3 regions of the Methylobacterium sp. 1973 genome follow, and region 3 is predicted to be linked to each of the others. Evidence: riboswitches for the same ligand, from Rfam matches in the RefSeq annotation. Region 3 holds a riboswitch; each other region holds the start of a gene.
The links. Region 3 has a riboswitch for cobalamin ahead of ABIC70_RS07750 (TonB-dependent siderophore receptor). Riboswitches for the same ligand answer to the same signal wherever they lie in the genome.
Positions count from the first base shown of each region.

Region 1: linked by a shared signal. The riboswitch ahead of ABIC70_RS17080 (TonB-dependent receptor) and the one ahead of ABIC70_RS07750 (TonB-dependent siderophore receptor) in region 3 are both predicted to bind cobalamin.
Region 2: linked by a shared signal. The riboswitch ahead of ABIC70_RS19335 (CbtB domain-containing protein) and the one ahead of ABIC70_RS07750 (TonB-dependent siderophore receptor) in region 3 are both predicted to bind cobalamin.

Region 1 is NZ_JBEPLA010000008.1:124,670-130,328, reverse strand. It holds gene ABIC70_RS17085 (PepSY-associated transmembrane domain-containing protein) at 1-281, opposite strand, end outside; gene ABIC70_RS17080 (TonB-dependent receptor) at 275-2,458, opposite strand; cobalamin riboswitch at 2,743-2,935, opposite strand; gene ABIC70_RS17075 (NUDIX hydrolase) at 3,075-3,509, shown strand; gene ABIC70_RS17070 (RluA family pseudouridine synthase) at 3,652-5,058, shown strand.
Region 2 is NZ_JBEPLA010000010.1:85,578-91,236, reverse strand. It holds gene cobW (cobalamin biosynthesis protein CobW) at 1-1,021, opposite strand, end outside; gene ABIC70_RS19345 (DUF1636 domain-containing protein) at 1,018-1,419, opposite strand; gene ABIC70_RS19340 (CbtA family protein) at 1,412-2,149, opposite strand; gene ABIC70_RS19335 (CbtB domain-containing protein) at 2,166-2,348, opposite strand; cobalamin riboswitch at 2,385-2,577, opposite strand; gene ABIC70_RS19330 (discoidin domain-containing protein) at 2,744-4,102, shown strand; gene ABIC70_RS19325 (S10 family peptidase) at 4,166-5,659, opposite strand, start outside.
Region 3 is NZ_JBEPLA010000003.1:158,023-163,681, forward strand. It holds gene ABIC70_RS07740 (DUF3526 domain-containing protein) at 1-107, opposite strand, end outside; gene ABIC70_RS07745 (ABC transporter ATP-binding protein) at 104-829, opposite strand; gene ABIC70_RS07750 (TonB-dependent siderophore receptor) at 829-2,916, opposite strand; cobalamin riboswitch at 3,153-3,359, opposite strand; gene ABIC70_RS07755 (hypothetical protein) at 3,926-4,126, opposite strand; gene ABIC70_RS07760 (patatin-like phospholipase family protein) at 4,459-5,508, opposite strand; gene ABIC70_RS07765 (alkyl/aryl-sulfatase) at 5,603-5,659, opposite strand, start outside.

The sequences.
Region 1 (5,659 bases), on a different contig from region 3:
TCCGCACCGCGCATCTCCAGGGCGAAGGCCGCCGGCACGCCGGCAAGACCGCCGGCCCGCAGAGCGTCGTCGGGCGCCACCGCGACGCGCTCCCAGGCGATCGGTGCGAGTCGGTCCAGGCGCTCGGCCCCGGTGAGCGCCGGGAACGGCACGTAGAGCATCACCAGTCCGGAGCCGATCCACAGGGCGAAGAACAGCCCCGCGGCGATCCCGGCCCAGCGGTGGAACAGCAGCAGCCAGCGCCGTCCCGCCTTGCCGAGCCGCCGCGGCAGGCTCACCACGTCACCGTGTAGGCGACCTCGACCGAGCGCGGCCGCCCGAGCAGCCAGTTGGTCCCGACCCCGTTCACGGCATTGCCGCTGATCGCGTAGACCTTGTCGAACAGGTTGTAGACCCGCAGCGACAGGCGCGACTCCGCCGTGACCTGATGGTCGAGGACCACGTTGACGAGGTTGTAGGCCGGGCGCCGCGCCGTATTGCCGAAGTCGCTGTAGACCTGCCCCACGTTCTGAAGCCCGACCCGCGCGGTCCAGTCGCGGTAGACGTCCCAGGTCAGCCAGAGGTTGGCCACCCGCTCCGGCACGTCGATGGGCTGATTGCCGGCATACGACACGGTGGCGCCGTTCACCGTCTGGTCGAACCGGTCGTACTGCGCGTGCAGCAGCGCGAGGTTGCCGTCCAGCCGCCAGCCCGGAGCGAAGCGCCAGCCCAAGGCCAGCTCGAATCCCTGCGAGGACTGGCTCCCCACCTGCGTGGACAGCGTCGGCTGGCCGGGAATTGCCGAGATCAGGTTGTCCTTGACGATCCGGTAGCCCGCGATGGTCCATTCCACGGCACCGTCGAAGGCAAGACCCTTGGCGCCGATCTCGACTTGATTGCCTGTGGCGAGCTTGAAGCCCGCCAGCGACTGGTTCAGCGTGATCAGGCTGTTCACCGGGTCGGTGGCGAAGCTGTACTGGGCGTAGAGCGCGCTGTCCGGCGTCGGGTTGTAGACGAGGCCGAACCGGTAGCCCAGCGCCCGGTAGGTCTTCTCGAACCGCGATCCCGTCTGCAGGTCCTCCCGATTCAGCGTCGGCACGTCGAGGCGCACGCCGGTGAGGAACGAGAGCTTGTCCGACAGGATCAGACGGTCCTCCGCGAAGACCGAGGCTTGGCTTGTCTGCGTGGCGTAGGCCGGACGGGCTCGCCCGTTCTGCGGGAAGAGGCCCGGATCGTAGCCGACGAGCGGCACGCTGGTGGTCTGGTCGAAGTAGAAGTTGTTGGTGTGCCGGAAGTCGATGTGGTTCACGTCGAACCCGGCCACGAACTGGTTGGGCAAGCCGAACAGGCTGCCCCGGAACGTCGCGTCGAGCCGGTCACCGACCTGCTCCTGGCTGTGGTAGATTTCCAGATAATCGCCCCGGTCCACCAGCCCGGTGCCGCGGTTGTAGGAATATTGCTCGACGTCGAGCCAGTGGCGCCGGCTGGTGAGCCGGTAGGCGGTGTTGCGGATCGTGATGTCGGCCGAGGGCGACCATTCGGTCTTGAGCTGGGTCCAGTTGTCGGCCCAGGTGATCTTCGCGTCCCGGACGTTGTAGTTGTTGAACCGGATGAGGTCCGGGATCCGTCCCTCGACGAGCGGCGTGCCCCAGTAGCGGGCGGGCTCCTGGTAGCCGAGATCGTGGCTCAGGGTGAACGCCAGATCGGCGCTCGGCCGGAACAGCAGGGCGGCCGAGACCGCGAGGTTGCGGAAATCGCCCTCCGGCCGGATCCAGCCGTCGGCGCGATTGCCGCTGACGTTGAGGCGATACGCGAAGGTGTCGCCGAACTCCGCTTGACCGATTCCACCGCCCGAATCGAACGCAAGGCGCGCAACGCCATCCGTGCCGACAACGGCGCGGGCGGCGTTGATCGGCACGAAGACCGGCTTCTTCGGCACCACGTTGATCACGCCGCCGATGGCGCCGTCGCCGTAGAGCACCGAAGACGGGCCGCGGAGCACCTCGATCCGCTCGACGTTCCACGTGTCGAACGGGAAGGTCACCGTGTTGGCGCCGACGTAGAAGCGCGTGCCGTCGTAGAGCTGCTGGATCGAGTTCGGGCCGGCGAAGCCCCGGGATGTGAAGGCGCCGTTGCCGTTGCCGGGTGCCGCGATGGTGGTGATGCCGGTGGCGTCCTGGGTCACGGCTTCGGTGATCGTATCCTGGCCGCGCAGCCGCGCGGTCTCACCCGACACGATGTCGAGGCTGGCCGGCGTCTCCAGCGGCGTCAGACCGAGGCGGCTCGCGGTCCGGTCGGGGGTGCGCAAATTGAGGCCGTTCGGTGCAGCGCGGTTCGGGTCTCCGCCCGCGCCAGCCACGGAGAGTTCATCCAGGGTGACGGCCTCCTGGGCGGCGGTCGGACTGGCGAGGAGCGCGAGGAGAACGCCGCAGAGGGGAGCCGGCCCGCCGGAGCGGGCGCGATGGATCGAGAGAAGCATGGGGGAAGCGGTCCGTGCACGGCGCGCGCCGGCCCCTTCGTCCTATAAGCATTGTAATAACATTACAATGCCTCGACCATCTGGAAACCTGAGCCTGAACGGGTGCGCGGAGGCCTCCCGGAACAGGAATCGCAGGTCGCGAAACGGTGGAGACGGACATGGGAACGGCGTCGCGGGCGCGCTTGCTGTGGCACGTCACCGCGAACGAGGCCTCGGCGGCCGCCTCCCCTCGGGATTGACGGCGCCTCGACACCCGCCAGGACACCCCGCCCGGCGCGTTTCGCGTGTGACCACGGCTGACGGCAGGTCTCCTGGCTCGCGGGTCGCCGCCCTCGCACCGTCTTCCCGGGGTGACCCAGTGACGTGGTGGTGAAGGGCTCGCCGCTTACAGTTGCGGGGGCAGCCGCGGCTTCGGGGCGGGCCCCTCATCGCGTTCCCTTTTGATCCCCGAGGGGAACCGTCGAGGAACAGCTTGGCCGTCGTGCGTCCGGGCGTCAACCGCACGTCCGGGAGTTGTCGTGGATCGACGCGGCGGCCCGCCGGTTCGTTGCGGCGCCGTCGGGAACGATCTAGCCGGTTCGGCATGACGGTCTGGCGTCCCCCTGCGGAGATCCGCGTGAAGGCCTTGGGGCTCCCCCGGCGCGGCGATAGCCTGCTGGTGGCGGAGATCCATGCGGATGACGGGCGGCTGACAGGTGTCCGGCCCCTCGGTGGCAGCGTTGCGTTCGGTGAGAGGGCCGAGGACGCGCTGATCCGGGAGTTCGAAGAGGAGCTCGGCATCACCGTCACGGTGCTCGGCGGCCCGCGCGTCGTGGAGAACATCTTCCTGCACGAGGGGCAGGTCGGGCACGAGGTGCTGTTCCTGTTCCCGGTCGCCCTGCCGCCCGGCCGGTTCGACGGACAGGAGCGCTTCGTCTTTCACGAGGATTGCGGCACCGCCTGCGTGGCGCGGTGGTGCGATCTCGACGGGCTCGACGTCCCGGGCGGGCCGGAACTCTTCCCGACCGGCCTGAAGGCCTGGCTCCGCGCGGCGTGGGACGCGGAGCCCTGACGGGCGCGATCGCGCTGCCGCCTTTGCCGCTGCGCGCGGGCGATGCTACAGCCGTGCAATCCCATCGGTCCGGACGTCCGCGACGCCGCGGCCCATGCGCCCGGACGCTCCGTCCGAAGCGGAGACGGGTGCCGGCGGAAGCATGACGACACGACCTCCCAAAAGCGGCGGGCCGAAGGGGCGCAAGCCTCAGGCCGGCAAGTTCGATGCGGGCAAGTTCAAGCCCGGCAAGTTCCAGGCCGACGGCCGTGCCCGCACGGGCCCGCGCACCAGCGCCCGCGACGCTGCAGAGCGCGCGGCCCGCAATCGCGGCGACGATGCGGGTGCGCGCGATCCCTGGGGTACGCAGGGCGCCGCAGCCGCAGTCCCGGCCCGGCCCGCGAAGCCGCGGCGCGACACAGCCGCGCCGCGCGGTCCGCTGGCGGCGAAGCCCGGCAGCCGGCCCGTTTCCAAGCGCTCGGAGGCCCCTGCGCCTGCCCCGGCCCCTTCCCCCGCGCCGACACCCGGTCCGACCCGCCGCGAGCAGCGCGCGGCCGCCTCCGCGACCCTCGCCTCCGGGGTGCAGACCCTGATGGTCGAGCCGGACGAGGCCGGCATGCGGATCGACCGCTTCCTCACCGCGCGTTTCCCGCTCCTGCCCTTCACCCGCGTGCAGACCATCGTCCGCAAGGGCGAACTGCGCGTCGACGGCAAGCGCGCCAAGCCGAACGACCGGCTGGAGCCGGGCATGAGCGTGCGCGTGCCGCCGCTGCGCCTCGACCAGCCCTCCGAGCGCCCGCGCAACGCCGCCCGCGAGCAGGACGATGCCGAATTCATCCGGTCGCTCATCCTCTACGAGGATGCCGACATGATGATCCTCAACAAGCCCTTCGGCCTCGCGGTCCAGGGTGGTTCGGGGACGGTCCGGCACGTGGACGGCCTGCTCGCCGCCCTCACCGGCCCGGATGGCCAGAAGCCGCGCCTCGTCCACCGGCTCGACAAGGATACGGCCGGCTGCCTGATCGTCGCCAAGACCCGGCTCGCCGCCGCGACGCTCGCCAAGAGCTTCCGCTCCCGGGCCGCGCGGAAGATCTACTGGGCGCTGACCGCGGGCGTGCCGCGGGTCCGGCAGGGGCGTGTCTCGACCTACCTGGCCAAGGAGGAGCTGACCGACGCCGACGCGCGGATGCGCGTCGCCAAGCACGGCGACGAGGGGGCGAGCCACGCGCTGACCTACTACGCGATGGTCGATCAGGCCGCCCAGAAGCTGTCCTGGCTGTCGTTCAAGCCGGTGACCGGACGGACGCACCAGCTGCGCGCCCACGCGGCCCATATCGGCCACCCGATCGTCGGCGACCCGAAATACTTCTCCGTGGAGAATTGGGAGCTGCCGGGGGGCATCCAGAACCGCCTGCACCTGCTCGCCCGCCGGATCGTCATCCCGCATCCGCGCACCGGCAAGCCCGTGGACGTGAGCGCGCCGCTACCGCCCCACATGGCGCAGAGCTGGAACCTGCTGGGCTTCGACGCCACCCGCTACGACCCGATCGTCGAGGCCCCGGAAGCCTGAGTGGGCAGCCAGGGCACGGCCGGGTTCGTCAGAGTGTACGGGACTTCCGGCCGCCGCCTGTGGCGCGACCCGCCGATCGCCGTCGGGGCCGCGCCCGGTATGCCGTCGCGACGGTCCCGCGCCTGGTCGAGTCCGCGCCGGACCTCCTGGGCTGCGGCCACGACCCGGGTCGGGCAGGAGAACCGCTTCGCCCTGCCCGTCGCCCTTCGGCCGAATGCGCGTCCCGAGAGCGGTATCCTCGACCCGGCCCGGATGCATCGGCGGGACGATCGCCCGTCCGGTCGAGGCTCCTGCAAGCTTCGCTGGTGGATAGGGGTGATAGCTCCGGAGGTCCGTCGCGCCTGCGCCGCCGTGCCGGCACGCAAGGGGCAACGAAGATAGGCGCCTGCGCTCGGTTCAAACGATCGCCCAGGTGCCACTGCGGCGACGCGACGCGCCGGATGGCGGGATCCCCGCTCAGAGGACCGCGCCGTGAGGCGGTCTCGGTCTCCGGTGAGAGGTCGGTTTCGCGCATCAAAGCGGGCAGCCGCAGGAGCCTGATTGCCGGATCCCCCCTCCATCCCCCAAATCATTGTCGCGGGAGATGTGCGCTGCGGTATCC
Region 2 (5,659 bases), on a different contig from region 3:
CCGCAGCGACGGCGCGCTGGTCGAACCCCTTGAGGCCGATCACCACGAGGTTGCCGTCCCGGGCCTCCCCAGACTTCCACGGCCGGTCGAAATGGTGGGCCACGCGCCGGCCGACCCCCTGCACCACGAGGCGCATCGCCTTGCCCTCGACCTCGGCGAAACCCTTGATCCGCAGGACGCCCGGGATCTCGGCTGCCTTCTCGACCCGGGCCGCCAGATCGCCCGCCGTGATCGCGGGGCGGACGGGCAGCGCCACGGTCTCGAAGTCGTCGTGGTCGTGATCCTCGCCCTCGCCGTGATGCGACGGGCGGGAATCGAGATCGTCCTCGGCGGCCGCCGCGAGGCCGAGCAGCACCCGCGGGTCGATGACGCCGTTCTCGGTCTCCACCACCTTCACGGCCCGGGGCAGGTGGCCTTCCACCTCGGCACGCACCCGAGCGCGGGTCGGGGCATCGATGAGGTCGGCCTTGTTGAGGACCACGAGGTCGGCGCAGAGGAGTTGGTCCTCGAAGACCTCTTCCAGCGGATTGTCGTGATCGACGGATTGGTCCGCGGCCTGCTGGGCGGCCAGTGCCTCCGGATCGTCCGCGAAGACGCCGGCGGCGACGGCCGGGCCGTCGACCACTGCGACGACCCCGTCGACGGTGACCCGCGAGCGGATCGCCGGCCACTGGAACGCCTGAACCAACGGCTTCGGCAGCGCGAGGCCCGAGGTCTCGATCAGGATGTGCTCCGGCGGCTCGGCGCGGCCGAGGAGAGTCTCCAGCGCCGGAACGAAATCGTCCGCGACCGTGCAGCAAATGCAGCCATTCGGCAGCTCGACGATAGCCTCTTCGGTGCAGCCTTCGACCCCGCAGGCGGCGAGGAAGGACTTGTCGAAGCCGACGTCGCCGAACTCGTTGACCAGGATGGCGAGGCGGCGCCCCCTGGCGTTCTCGACCACGTGGCGGACCAGCGTCGTCTTGCCGGCTCCGAGGAAGCCCGTGACGATGGTGCAGGGGATCTTGTTCACGATGGTCATTCCGCGGCCTCCAGGGTGCCGGCGGGGAGCGGGCGGGGTTCAGGGAACGGGGGGATGCGGGCGATCACGCCCTTGCGGAAAGCCTCCGGACGCTCGCGCCAGGGCACGATGCCGTCCGAGGTCGCCGCATAGGCCGCGAGCCCGGCGAGGATGGTCTCCGCCGAGGCGGCCGGATCCATGTCGCCGTAGACGTAGGTCCAGCGGTCCGCCGAGGCGACCGCCACGGTGCAGGGCCGCTTGCAGACCGACAGGCATTCCACCGCCTCGACCCGCAGGTCCGGGGTGCCGGCGCTCCCGGCCTGCAGCGCCTCCAGAAGGCGTGCTCCGGCGCGCGGTCCATCCGGATCGTCGTCCGGACGGCGGCAGGTCGTGCAGACGTACAGGACGGTCTCAGGCACGGGCCGTTCCCCGTTGCGTGTCGCGGGAAAACGCCTGCCACGCCCAGCCGAGCCCCAACCCGATCAGGATCCAGAAGACGAAGCTGATCGCCAGCGACCGGGCGGCGAACTGTGCGGCCAGCGCGGCCGGAAGCTCCGACGCGCCCTCCGGTGCCTGCGGGGCGCCGACGACGTGGGGGGTTATGATCAGGACGAGGCCACCCAGGATCGTGATCAGAGCACGGTGGATCGTGATCAGGTAGAGTCCCATTCCGGTCGCCGCCGCGGTCATCACCCACCAGGCCTGCCGCGCGGCCAGCGGTGCAGCGGCGCTGCCGGGCAGTTCCGGCGGCAGGCCGAGGCCCGGCGCGAGGGCGACGCTGGCGAAGCCCGCCACCGCGAAGGCGAGACCGACCTGTGGCGTCGGCTCGCGGCCGCAGGCGATCATCACCGCGCCGAGCAGCAGGGCGTAGCCGACGCCGCCGACGAGGGTCGCAAGACCGGTGAAGGCCATCCGCGGCAGGCCGGGGCCGGGCTGCCATTCCGGTGCCGCGTCGGGCGCGGCATGGTCGTGCCCGGCATGGGCGAGCACGATCGGAAGGGCCTTCGCGGCCTGATGCGAGGGTTCCTGCTGCTCGTAGCGCTCGGCCGCGACGATCAGCGGCGAGGTCAGCGTGAGTTCGAGGCCCGTCACAACGGCAGCCGCGAAGAAGCCGGCGGCCAGGGCCGCCGACAGAAGCCGAATGATCATCCCTGCGCCGAGGGCGTCAGTGACAGGGGAAGTTCTGGGTATGGCGGAAGTCGTGCGCCGCGTTGTGGAACGCGATCGCCGGCGAGAAACCCGCCATGAACAGCAGGCCGAGGCCCAGCATGGCCGCGAGCGCGACGGCGACCGGACGCTCCGACGAGCGGGTACCGGCGGCGACGGGGGCGAGGGTCTGAGCGGTCATCGTCGAGTGTCTCCAGCCGCCCCACCGGCGGCATTGCGGGATCCTGTTGCGACGGCAGGTCTCCTGGCTCGCGGCTCGGCGCGCCCACCGCCTTCCCGGATCGCTCCGGTGGCGCTTGGCAGGCGCTCGCCGCTCACAGTTGCGGGGGCAGCCGCGGAATCGGGGCGAAACCCCTCACCGCATTCCCTTTTCACCCCGTTGCCAGGGCACCGTCACCGGCACGTTGTAGACGCATGCCGGCGACGACACAACGGAGCGGCGCCAGATCCGTTCGGATTCCCGTGCGTCCCTTCGCAGGTGGCCGGGCTTGACGTCCGCGCCCCGATGCGGGCACCGCCGCACCGGATGCCCGGCCGGCCCGGCATGGGCACCTCCGCTCAGTTCTCGGAGACCCGATGGCCCTCGCAGACGATCCGAGCCCGGTCCTCGTCGATCTCGCCACCGGCCGCGCCCCCCGGATCGTACAGGATGAAGGCACCGCCTGGCTCGAGATCGATCTGGGCGGTCGCTTTCCGATCCGCGCGGTCGCGCTGCGACCCGTACAGGATGCTGTCGCGCCCGAGGTCGGCGATGTGGCCGTCGAGGTCTCGCAGGACGGCGTCACGTGGTCCGCGCCCGACATCGTCGGCTGGACCGCCAAGCCGGGCGCCCTCGTGGCCGCCATCGGAGCCGACGAGCGGGCCTGGGCGCGTCTCGTGCGGATCGCGGTGCCGGATCCGGCGCTCGTCGCAGGCGTCGACATCCGCGCCGATGAAGCCGCCATCGACCTCATCGCCCTGCGGGCGCTGCTCGGGCTCGACATAACGCTCCTGAACGAGAAGCCCGGCGCTAACGTCTACGTCACCTACAATCTCGAATCCGCGCCTGGCCGGGCAAGCCGCAACCTCGTCGGCCTGTCGCTGTTCGAGAACGGCGCCTTCGGCAACTGCCTCGTGCAGTATATTATCGCGGTCTCGATCGCGAAGGCGCTCAACCTGAAATACGTCAAGGTCCCGAAGGTCGACCGCAGCAAGGTGATCTTTCTGACCGAGAGGCTGACCTGCGACGGCATCACGTTCATTCCGCCGGACGAGCCGCTTCCGCCGGACGGTTACTTCCTGTCCGGGCTGTATTTCGATCCGACGCAGTTCGAGCGGGTGACGGCGCTGCAGGGCCCGATCGACTCGCGCGCGATCGTTCAGGATGTGATCCGGCCCCTGTTCAACGGCCTGCCGCGGACATTTGCGGCCAAGCCCGACGATCAGCTCCTGATCCATATCCGGTCGGGCGACATCTTCAGCACCTGGGTCGACCCGCACTATCCGCAGCCGCCCTTCGCCTTCTACCGGATGGTCATCGACCGGCTGCAGGCCGAGGGCCGCATTCGTTCCGTCAAGCTCGTCTTCGAGAACCGTCTCAACCCGGTCATTGCAGAAGTGGAGGCCTATGCGGCGCAGCGCGGCCTGCCCGTAGAGATCCAGAGCGAATCGCTGATCTCCGACGTCGCCGCTCTGGTGAACGGCCGCTACCTCGTCTTCGGGCTCGGAACCTTCGGGCCGGCGATCTGCCACCTCTCGGAGCGCGTCGAGCAGGTGTTCTACTTCGCGTCCAATTGGCCGCAGGGCTTCCAGTCGATTCCCACGATCGGGAAAGTGGTCGAGGTTCGCGATCGCGAAGGCCGGTACATGAAGGTCGGCGAGTGGCAGAATACCGACGCTCAGCGCCGGAGCATGGTGGAGTACCCGGCCGAAGCTCTCGCCTTCGACGATGTCTGATCGGTCGCGCCGGTCACGATCCGACCGGCGACGACCCCGCTGCCTGCATCCCGGCCGAACACGTCACGGTGCGGTCCTGAGACGTTCCGCGGGTGCGCCGGCCGAACGCGCCGAGCCGCCATCGCGGACCTTCAGAGCGTCCATGTACATCCGTTCGACATCCGCCTTGAAGGCGGCGCGGGAATCCGGACGCGTGTAGAACATGTGGCCGCCGGGATAGACTGCGAGGCTCAGGCGACCGGCACTGTAGGCCGGGACCTGCGCCAGCAGGAGCTTCGAGGCGAAATACGGGGTTACGAGATCGGTGAATCCGTGCGCCACGAGGACACGCAGGTGCCCGTCGAGGGCCAGGGTGCCCTGAAGGTTCGAGAGCACCTCCGGTGCCTGTCGTCCCGAGCCCCAGCTCCAGCCCCGATTGACCGCATTGTTCAGGAGCTCGTAGCGCATGTTGGCCACGGGCCATTTCAGCGTGCGCGCGTAGAGATCGAGCATCGCGCTGGTCAGCGGCGCCTGGAGCGCGGTGAGCTGCGGATCCTCGAAGCTCGATTGCGCGGCGGCCGGATTCGGGTCCCAGCCGGTGATGCCGGTATCGTAGGCGCTCGTCACGCGACCTTCGGCACGATCGATCTCCCGCTGGACGCTTCGGGTCGAGAGGCGCGCCGCCTGTGCGCGGACCAGGGCGGGATCGAGCCCGACCAGCGGGGCGACCTTCTCGGTCATCCGCGCAACCGCCGCGGAATCGCTCGGCCCCTTCAGGAGATCCGTTAGATAGGCACCGGATGCGTAAGCTTCGGCATCCCCCAGCAAGGCCGGCGTGGGTACCGTCCCGGCCCGCTCCAGCGCGCCGGCCGCCAGCGACGGCAACTTCAGCACGTAGCCCCAGGGATTGGCCCGCGGGGTCTCCAGCCACCCGAAGTCGAGCACCGGCGAGAGCAGCACCATGCCCGACAGGCCGACGCCGATCTCTTCCTGGAGCTTCTCCGTGATCAGCGGGCCGCGGAACCCGCCATAGCTCTCGCCGACGAAGAACTTCGGGCTCGCTAGACGATCGTCGTTGCGCAGGTAGCGGGCGATGGCTGCCGAGAGGGTCGCGGCGTCGGACTCGATCGACCAGTAGGCCTTGCCGTTGCCGTCCGCGGCCCGGCTGTAGCCGGTGCCGACGGGGTCGATGAAGACGAGATCGGTGAAGCCGAGCCACGTCCCGTCGTTGGGCGTGAGCGTGACCGGCTGCGACGGGCTGATGCTGTCGCCGCCGACGGGCAGCCGCCAGGGGCCGATCGCCCCGATGTTGAGGTAGGCCGACGCGGCGCCCGGGCCGCCATTGACCGCGAAGGTCACCGGGCGCTCCTGGCCGTCCTTGGACGCCACCGTGTAGGCCACGAAGGCGATCTCGGCCTGCAGCTTGCCGGCCTCGTCGACGAGCGGCAGGCTGCCGGCCGTGGCGGTGAAGTCGAGGACCCTGCCGTCAGGCAGCGTGACGCTCTGCTTCGTGACGGAATCCGGGGGCAGGCGTCGTCCGTCCGGCCCGCGCGGTGCCGGCTTGCTCTCCGCGGGCGG
Region 3 (5,659 bases):
CAGGCGCCGAGGCCCGTGACCATCAGGAGCAGGACGAGCATGCCGCCGATCCAGCGGACGCGCGCGTCCCGCCACAGCAGCGCCAACTCCGCGCGGACGCGCCTCACGTGACCGCCCCCGACAGGCGCGCGATGTAGAGGCGTTCCAGATCGGTGTGCGCGTAGCGCCTCGGATCGATCTCCTCGGCGACGCGCCCGCCCGCCAGCACGCCGACCCGGTCGGCCATCTCGCGCACGCGGTAGAGGTCGTGGGTCGCCATCAGCACCGCCATGCCGCGCTCCGCCGCCGCCCGCACCGTCCCGGAGAAGGCCGCCGCCGCCGATGGGTCGAGGCCGGATGTCGGCTCGTCGAGCAGTAGCAGCCGGGTCTTTCGCGCGAGCGCGATGGCGATGCCGACCTTCTGGCGCATCCCCTTCGAATAGCCGGAGGCTGGCCGCGACCAGGCCTCGGGCGCCAGGCCGGCCGCCGCGAGATGCGTCTCGGCCTCCGCCCGATCGATCGCGAGACCGGCGAGGGTCGCGAAGTAACGGAGATTCTCCAATCCCGATTGCCCCGGATACAGGGCCACCTGCTCCGGGATGTAGGCGGTGCGCGCCCGGGCAGCGATGGGATCCGTTCCTGCATCGATCCCGCAGACCCGGACCTCCCCCGCATCGGCCTTCAGGAAGCCGAGGATGAGGTTGATCGTGGTGGTCTTTCCGGCACCGTTGGGACCGAGCAGGGCATAGACCTCACCCGCGCTCAGGGTGAGGTCGAGACCGCTGAGGGCGGTCCTGCCTCCGAACTGCTTGACGACGCGGCCGAGCGCCAACACCGACTCAACCGCCATCAGAACCGCACCGTCACGGAGCCCGTGATGCGACGGGGCGAGCCCGGATAGACGCGGAATACGTTCAGTGAACTCTCGTAGTAATCGGTGTCGAATATATTCTCGATGTTGAGCGCCACGCGGGCGTTCCCGAATTTGTAATAGGCCAGCGCATCGACCGCGATGAAGCCCGGCAGGGTGAAGCCGGACCCCGCCGCGTCGCCCGCCCGCTCGCCCACGCCGCGCACGCCGCCGCCGATCCCGAAGCCGCGCCACGCGCCTGCTGGCTCGTAGACCGCGAGCAGGCTGCCGGAGTGGCGGGGCACGTTGACCAGGGGGGCGCCGACCGGAAGGACGTTGTCCTTGGTAACGCGGGCATCGGCATAGACGTAGCCGGCCAGGAGCTTCAGTTCCGGCGTGATCTGTCCCTGGGCCGTCAGCTCGAAGCCCTGGCTGCGCACGGCGCCGGCCGCGAGGGAGAAGCCGGTATTCGCCGGGTCGGGCGTGAGCACGTTCTCCCGCTCCACGCGGAAGGCGGCGGCGGTGAGGAGCAAATTGCCGCCGAACAACTCGGACTTGGCGCCGACCTCGTAGCCGAGGCCGGTCTCGGGCGGCAGCGCCGTGCCGCGCGTGACGGCGGCGGCGTCGGTGCCGATATTCGGCCGGAAGCTCGTGCCGACATTGGTGTAGAAGGCGAGTTCCGGGATCGGCCGGTAGACGAGGCCCGCCCGGGGCGAGGCCGCGACCCGCGACTGGTCCACTTGGCTGCGCACCACGCGCTCGCGGAAGCTCTGCTCGAAGATGTCGAGCCGAAGGCCGATCAGCGCCCGCCATTCCGGGCTCAGGACGATCTCGTCCTGCGCGTAGAGGCCGGTATTGGTGATGCGCTCGATATTGTTGCGTGGGATGGTGATCGGCGGCAGCGCCTGTCCGTAGACCGGCGAATAGATGTCGAGGGCGAAGGGGCTCGTGCGGAAGTTCGAGCGCAGATAGACCGTCCGGCTGTCGGTGCTCTCCCGGTCCATGCCGAGGAGGAGCGTGTGGCCGATGCCGCCCGTATCGAACCGCCCGATCAGGTCGGCCTGACCGACCGCCACGTCCCAGCGATAGTCGCGCACGTTGCGGTCGCGAAAGACGGTGCGGTTGTTGGCGGCGATTCCGCGGATCTCCGCCGATTCCCCTTCCAGATCGCCGGTGTTGAAGTAAGCGGCGAGCCGCATCTGCCAGTTCTCATCGAAGCGATGATCGACGCGGACCTGCAGCGAATTGTTGTTCTGGTAGGTGCTCTGACCGGGCTCGCCGAGGAACCGCGAGAGCGGCAGGAAGCCGAGCTGGCGGTTGAGCGCGATCACGCCCCGGTCGAAGACGATGCGGTTCTTCACGAACTCGGTCTCGACCGTAACGCGTGTGTCCGGCGTGACCTGCCAACTCACCACTGGAGCCACGAGCAGCCGGTCGCTGTCCACGAAGTCGCGGAAGCTGCCGGCCCCCTGTGCGGCGAGATTGAAACGATAGAGGACCGTCCCGTCCGCGTTCAGGGCACCGCCGGCATCGATGGTGCCGCGGGTCAGACCGAACGAATCGACCTGATTGCCGAACTCGACGAACCGTTCGGCGGTGGGTTGCTTGGTGATGAGGTTGACGAGCCCGCCGGGATCGCTGCGTCCGAACAGGGCCGCCCCCGGTCCCTTGAGCACCTCGATGCGTTCGATGTTCTGCGCGTCGGGCGGAGGCGGGGTCCCGCGATTGAGGGGGAAACCGTTCTTGTAGATCTCCGAGGTCGTCACACCACGAATGGCGTAACTGAAGATCGAGAGACCCCCGAAATTGTTCTGCTGGGCGACGCCGGGCAGATAGTTGAACGCCCGGTCTACGCGGGTGGCGGCGAGGTCTGTGATCGTCTCCCGCGGCGCCACGGAGACGGCCACCGGCACGTCGATCTGCGGAGTGGCGGTGCGCGTGGCGCTGACGGCCGTGCCCGCTCCGTATCCCGGCGTCGGGCCGATCAGGCCGATGGTGCCGCGCCCGGAGGCCGTCGTGCGGCTGGCACCCTCCCCGACCTGCTCGACCGAGAGTTCCTCCAACGTCACGCTCTCCTGCGCCCGCACGTCCTCGATCGGGAGTCCGGCCGAGAGGACAGCGGCGAGCGCCAGCCGCCGACCGCGATGCGGAGTCCGCGGACGACGCGCTGATGGCGCTGAAAATCGCGCAGGCTCGCCGAGAGACGGACGTTCGGAGGTCGCCACCACACACTCGCTGTTGCCAGGTGGAGGCCACGGGGATACGGGCAGCGTCGCCCACGAGACGGCGACACCGCGCGCTCCGCCGGGGCACCCCGCCCGAGGGACGTCATCGTGCCGAAGGCAGGTCTCCTGGCTCACGGGTCAAAGCGCCCGCCGGACCTTCCCAGTGCAAGCACCAGTGGTCATCGGTGGCAGGCGCTCGCCGCTCACAGTTGCGGGGGCAGCTTCGGATTCGCTCCGAAAAGCGCACCGAATTCCCGTCTTAGCTCCGGGCCGGGACCCGGAGAACCTTGGCCGGACGATATTCGCCACCGGCGCGCATCCGGTCAACGGGCCTGACAAACTTTGTAACAGTGTTACGTTACGTGTGGCGCTATGGCCACAGCCTGATCCTTGATGGAACGCATGGCTCTCAAGTTGCCGTGATGGGCCGGTTTGGGCTCGGACGACGTGGGTCCGAACGAGATCGGCGGGCCGATGGCGGCTGGATATGCGCCATCCTGAACCGAACGGACGAGCGGTCATCGACGCCCTGTTTCATGCGCCGGTGGGCGCCGAGCGTCTCAGCTGATTGGAGATCCGATGGTCCGCTCTTGGCATCGTGTTGCTGATTGCCGAACGCGCGGCCCGACCTCATGACCCGGCATACGGTCCTTCGGTGACCCGCTCCATCTCAGGGCCGGCCTTGCCGTCCGGCCTTGGATCGCGGCATGCGTCATCGCCGTGGTCGCGGTGGCCCCGTGCCAAAACTTCTCGTTCGGCGCGAACCCGATACCCTGACAGGCTGGCTTTGCACCGGGCAGATGCTCTCGATCGGTTCGGTTCTAAGCCAGCCGGTCAAGTCAGTCATGCATTTGCGGTCGCTCGATCGCCCCTACATCTTCCGCTCGCGATGGATACGCTTCTTCTTCGGAAGTGCCTTGTGACGGCCGATGGTGACCCTGGCTTCCGACACCGTCGGTCCGGCCAGCGCCTTGCCCGGTGCGGGGCCAGCGGCCGTCGCGTCCGCGAACGTCGCGAAGGTCAACAGGGGTAAGGCGGCCAGCGCCGCGCGAAGAGCCCGGATCGTGTGCATAAGCGTTCACTCCTCTGTCTGTGGGCGCCGGGCCGTTTCCGGGGCCGGCCGGATGCGACGAGCGGTCTTCGGTGTGAAGGTGCTCCCCCGGAATCGGGCCGGTCCGACTGCGAAGTGCCGCGCCGATCATGCGCGTGAACCGGTGTGAAGAGGCTTGGGCAGAGGCCCATTTAGTCTGACAAAATATCGTCGATCTGCGACGCGCAAGACTGATAAATGGAACACATGCTGCATTTATACCAAATAAATATAAGTCATAAATCAATATAGGCGCCTTGATATTGATCAAGTTGAGCAAGCTCTGTCATGCGCGATGGGGCGTTCCGGCTGCGTCAGACGCCTTCGAGCAGTCGGTCGAGATCGAACGACGGACGCCGGCCCAGATCCGGCCCATGATCGGTCAGGAAGGTCGCGGCGCTCCGGCGTCCCTCGTCCCGAAGCATCGTCAGGAATGCCCATTCCGCGTTGAGCTTCGAGGACGAGCCCAGCTCGGCGACAACGTCGCTGGCGATGCGGTGCATGCGCATGGCCGCCCATCGGGCGCACTCGGAATTGTCCGTGGGCGCGACCTGCCGCAGCAAGGCCATCATCCGCAGTTCCTTGAGCAGGACCGCGTTGAAGGAGATCTCGTTGAGCCGGTTGAGGATCTCCCGGGCCGAGGTCGGCGCTTGTCTGCGCTCGACCGGATTGACCTGCACGATGATCGTATCGCGCGACTCGCATTCGCGGACCAGGGGGGTGATCGTCGGGTTTCCGGAATAGCCTCCATCCCAGTAGGAGGCACCGTCGATCCGCACCGCCTGGAACAGGGTCGGCAGGCATGCCGAGGCGAGGAGCACGTCGGCAGTGACCTCGGCGTTGCGGAACACCCGGCCCCGGCCCGTATGAACATCCGTCGCGGTGACGAAGAGCTTGATCCGGCTCCGTGCGATACGCTCGAAATCCAGCCGCGAGTCCAGGATCTGTCTGAGCGGGTTGAAGTCGTGCGGATTGAGGTCATACGGGGAGAAGACCCGCGCCATCAGGTCCGCGGCCAGATACAGAGGCGCGGAATCGAGCGTCCAGCGGCCCAGTATCACGTCGAGCGGGCTGCGCTGCAGCGGGCTGAACCGGGCCGCGCGCGAGACGGCGTCCCAGAAGGTCTGGAGTGCCGCGCGCGCACCGGTGGCCCCGTCCCGCTCGTAGCCGTCGATGAGGACGGCTGCGTTCATGGCACCGGCCGACGTCCCGGAAATGCCGTCGATGCTCAGCCAGGGCTCCTCGAGCAGGCGATCGAGGACCCCCCATGTGAAGGCGCCGTGCGCGCCGCCGCCCTGCAGGGCCAGATCGATCAGGACCGGATCCCGCCCCCGCCTGCCCGCCGTGATCGCCTCATCCGACATGGGACCGATACCCTCATCCCGTGAGCACCTCTTCCGTCGCCCTGCGGCCATCCCGGACCGCGACCGGCTGCGGAGCAAGAGCGGCGGTCGCCGGCTACTCGGCGACCGCCTCGCCGGAATCGGCCCGATACGGGTCGGACTGCACGCGATT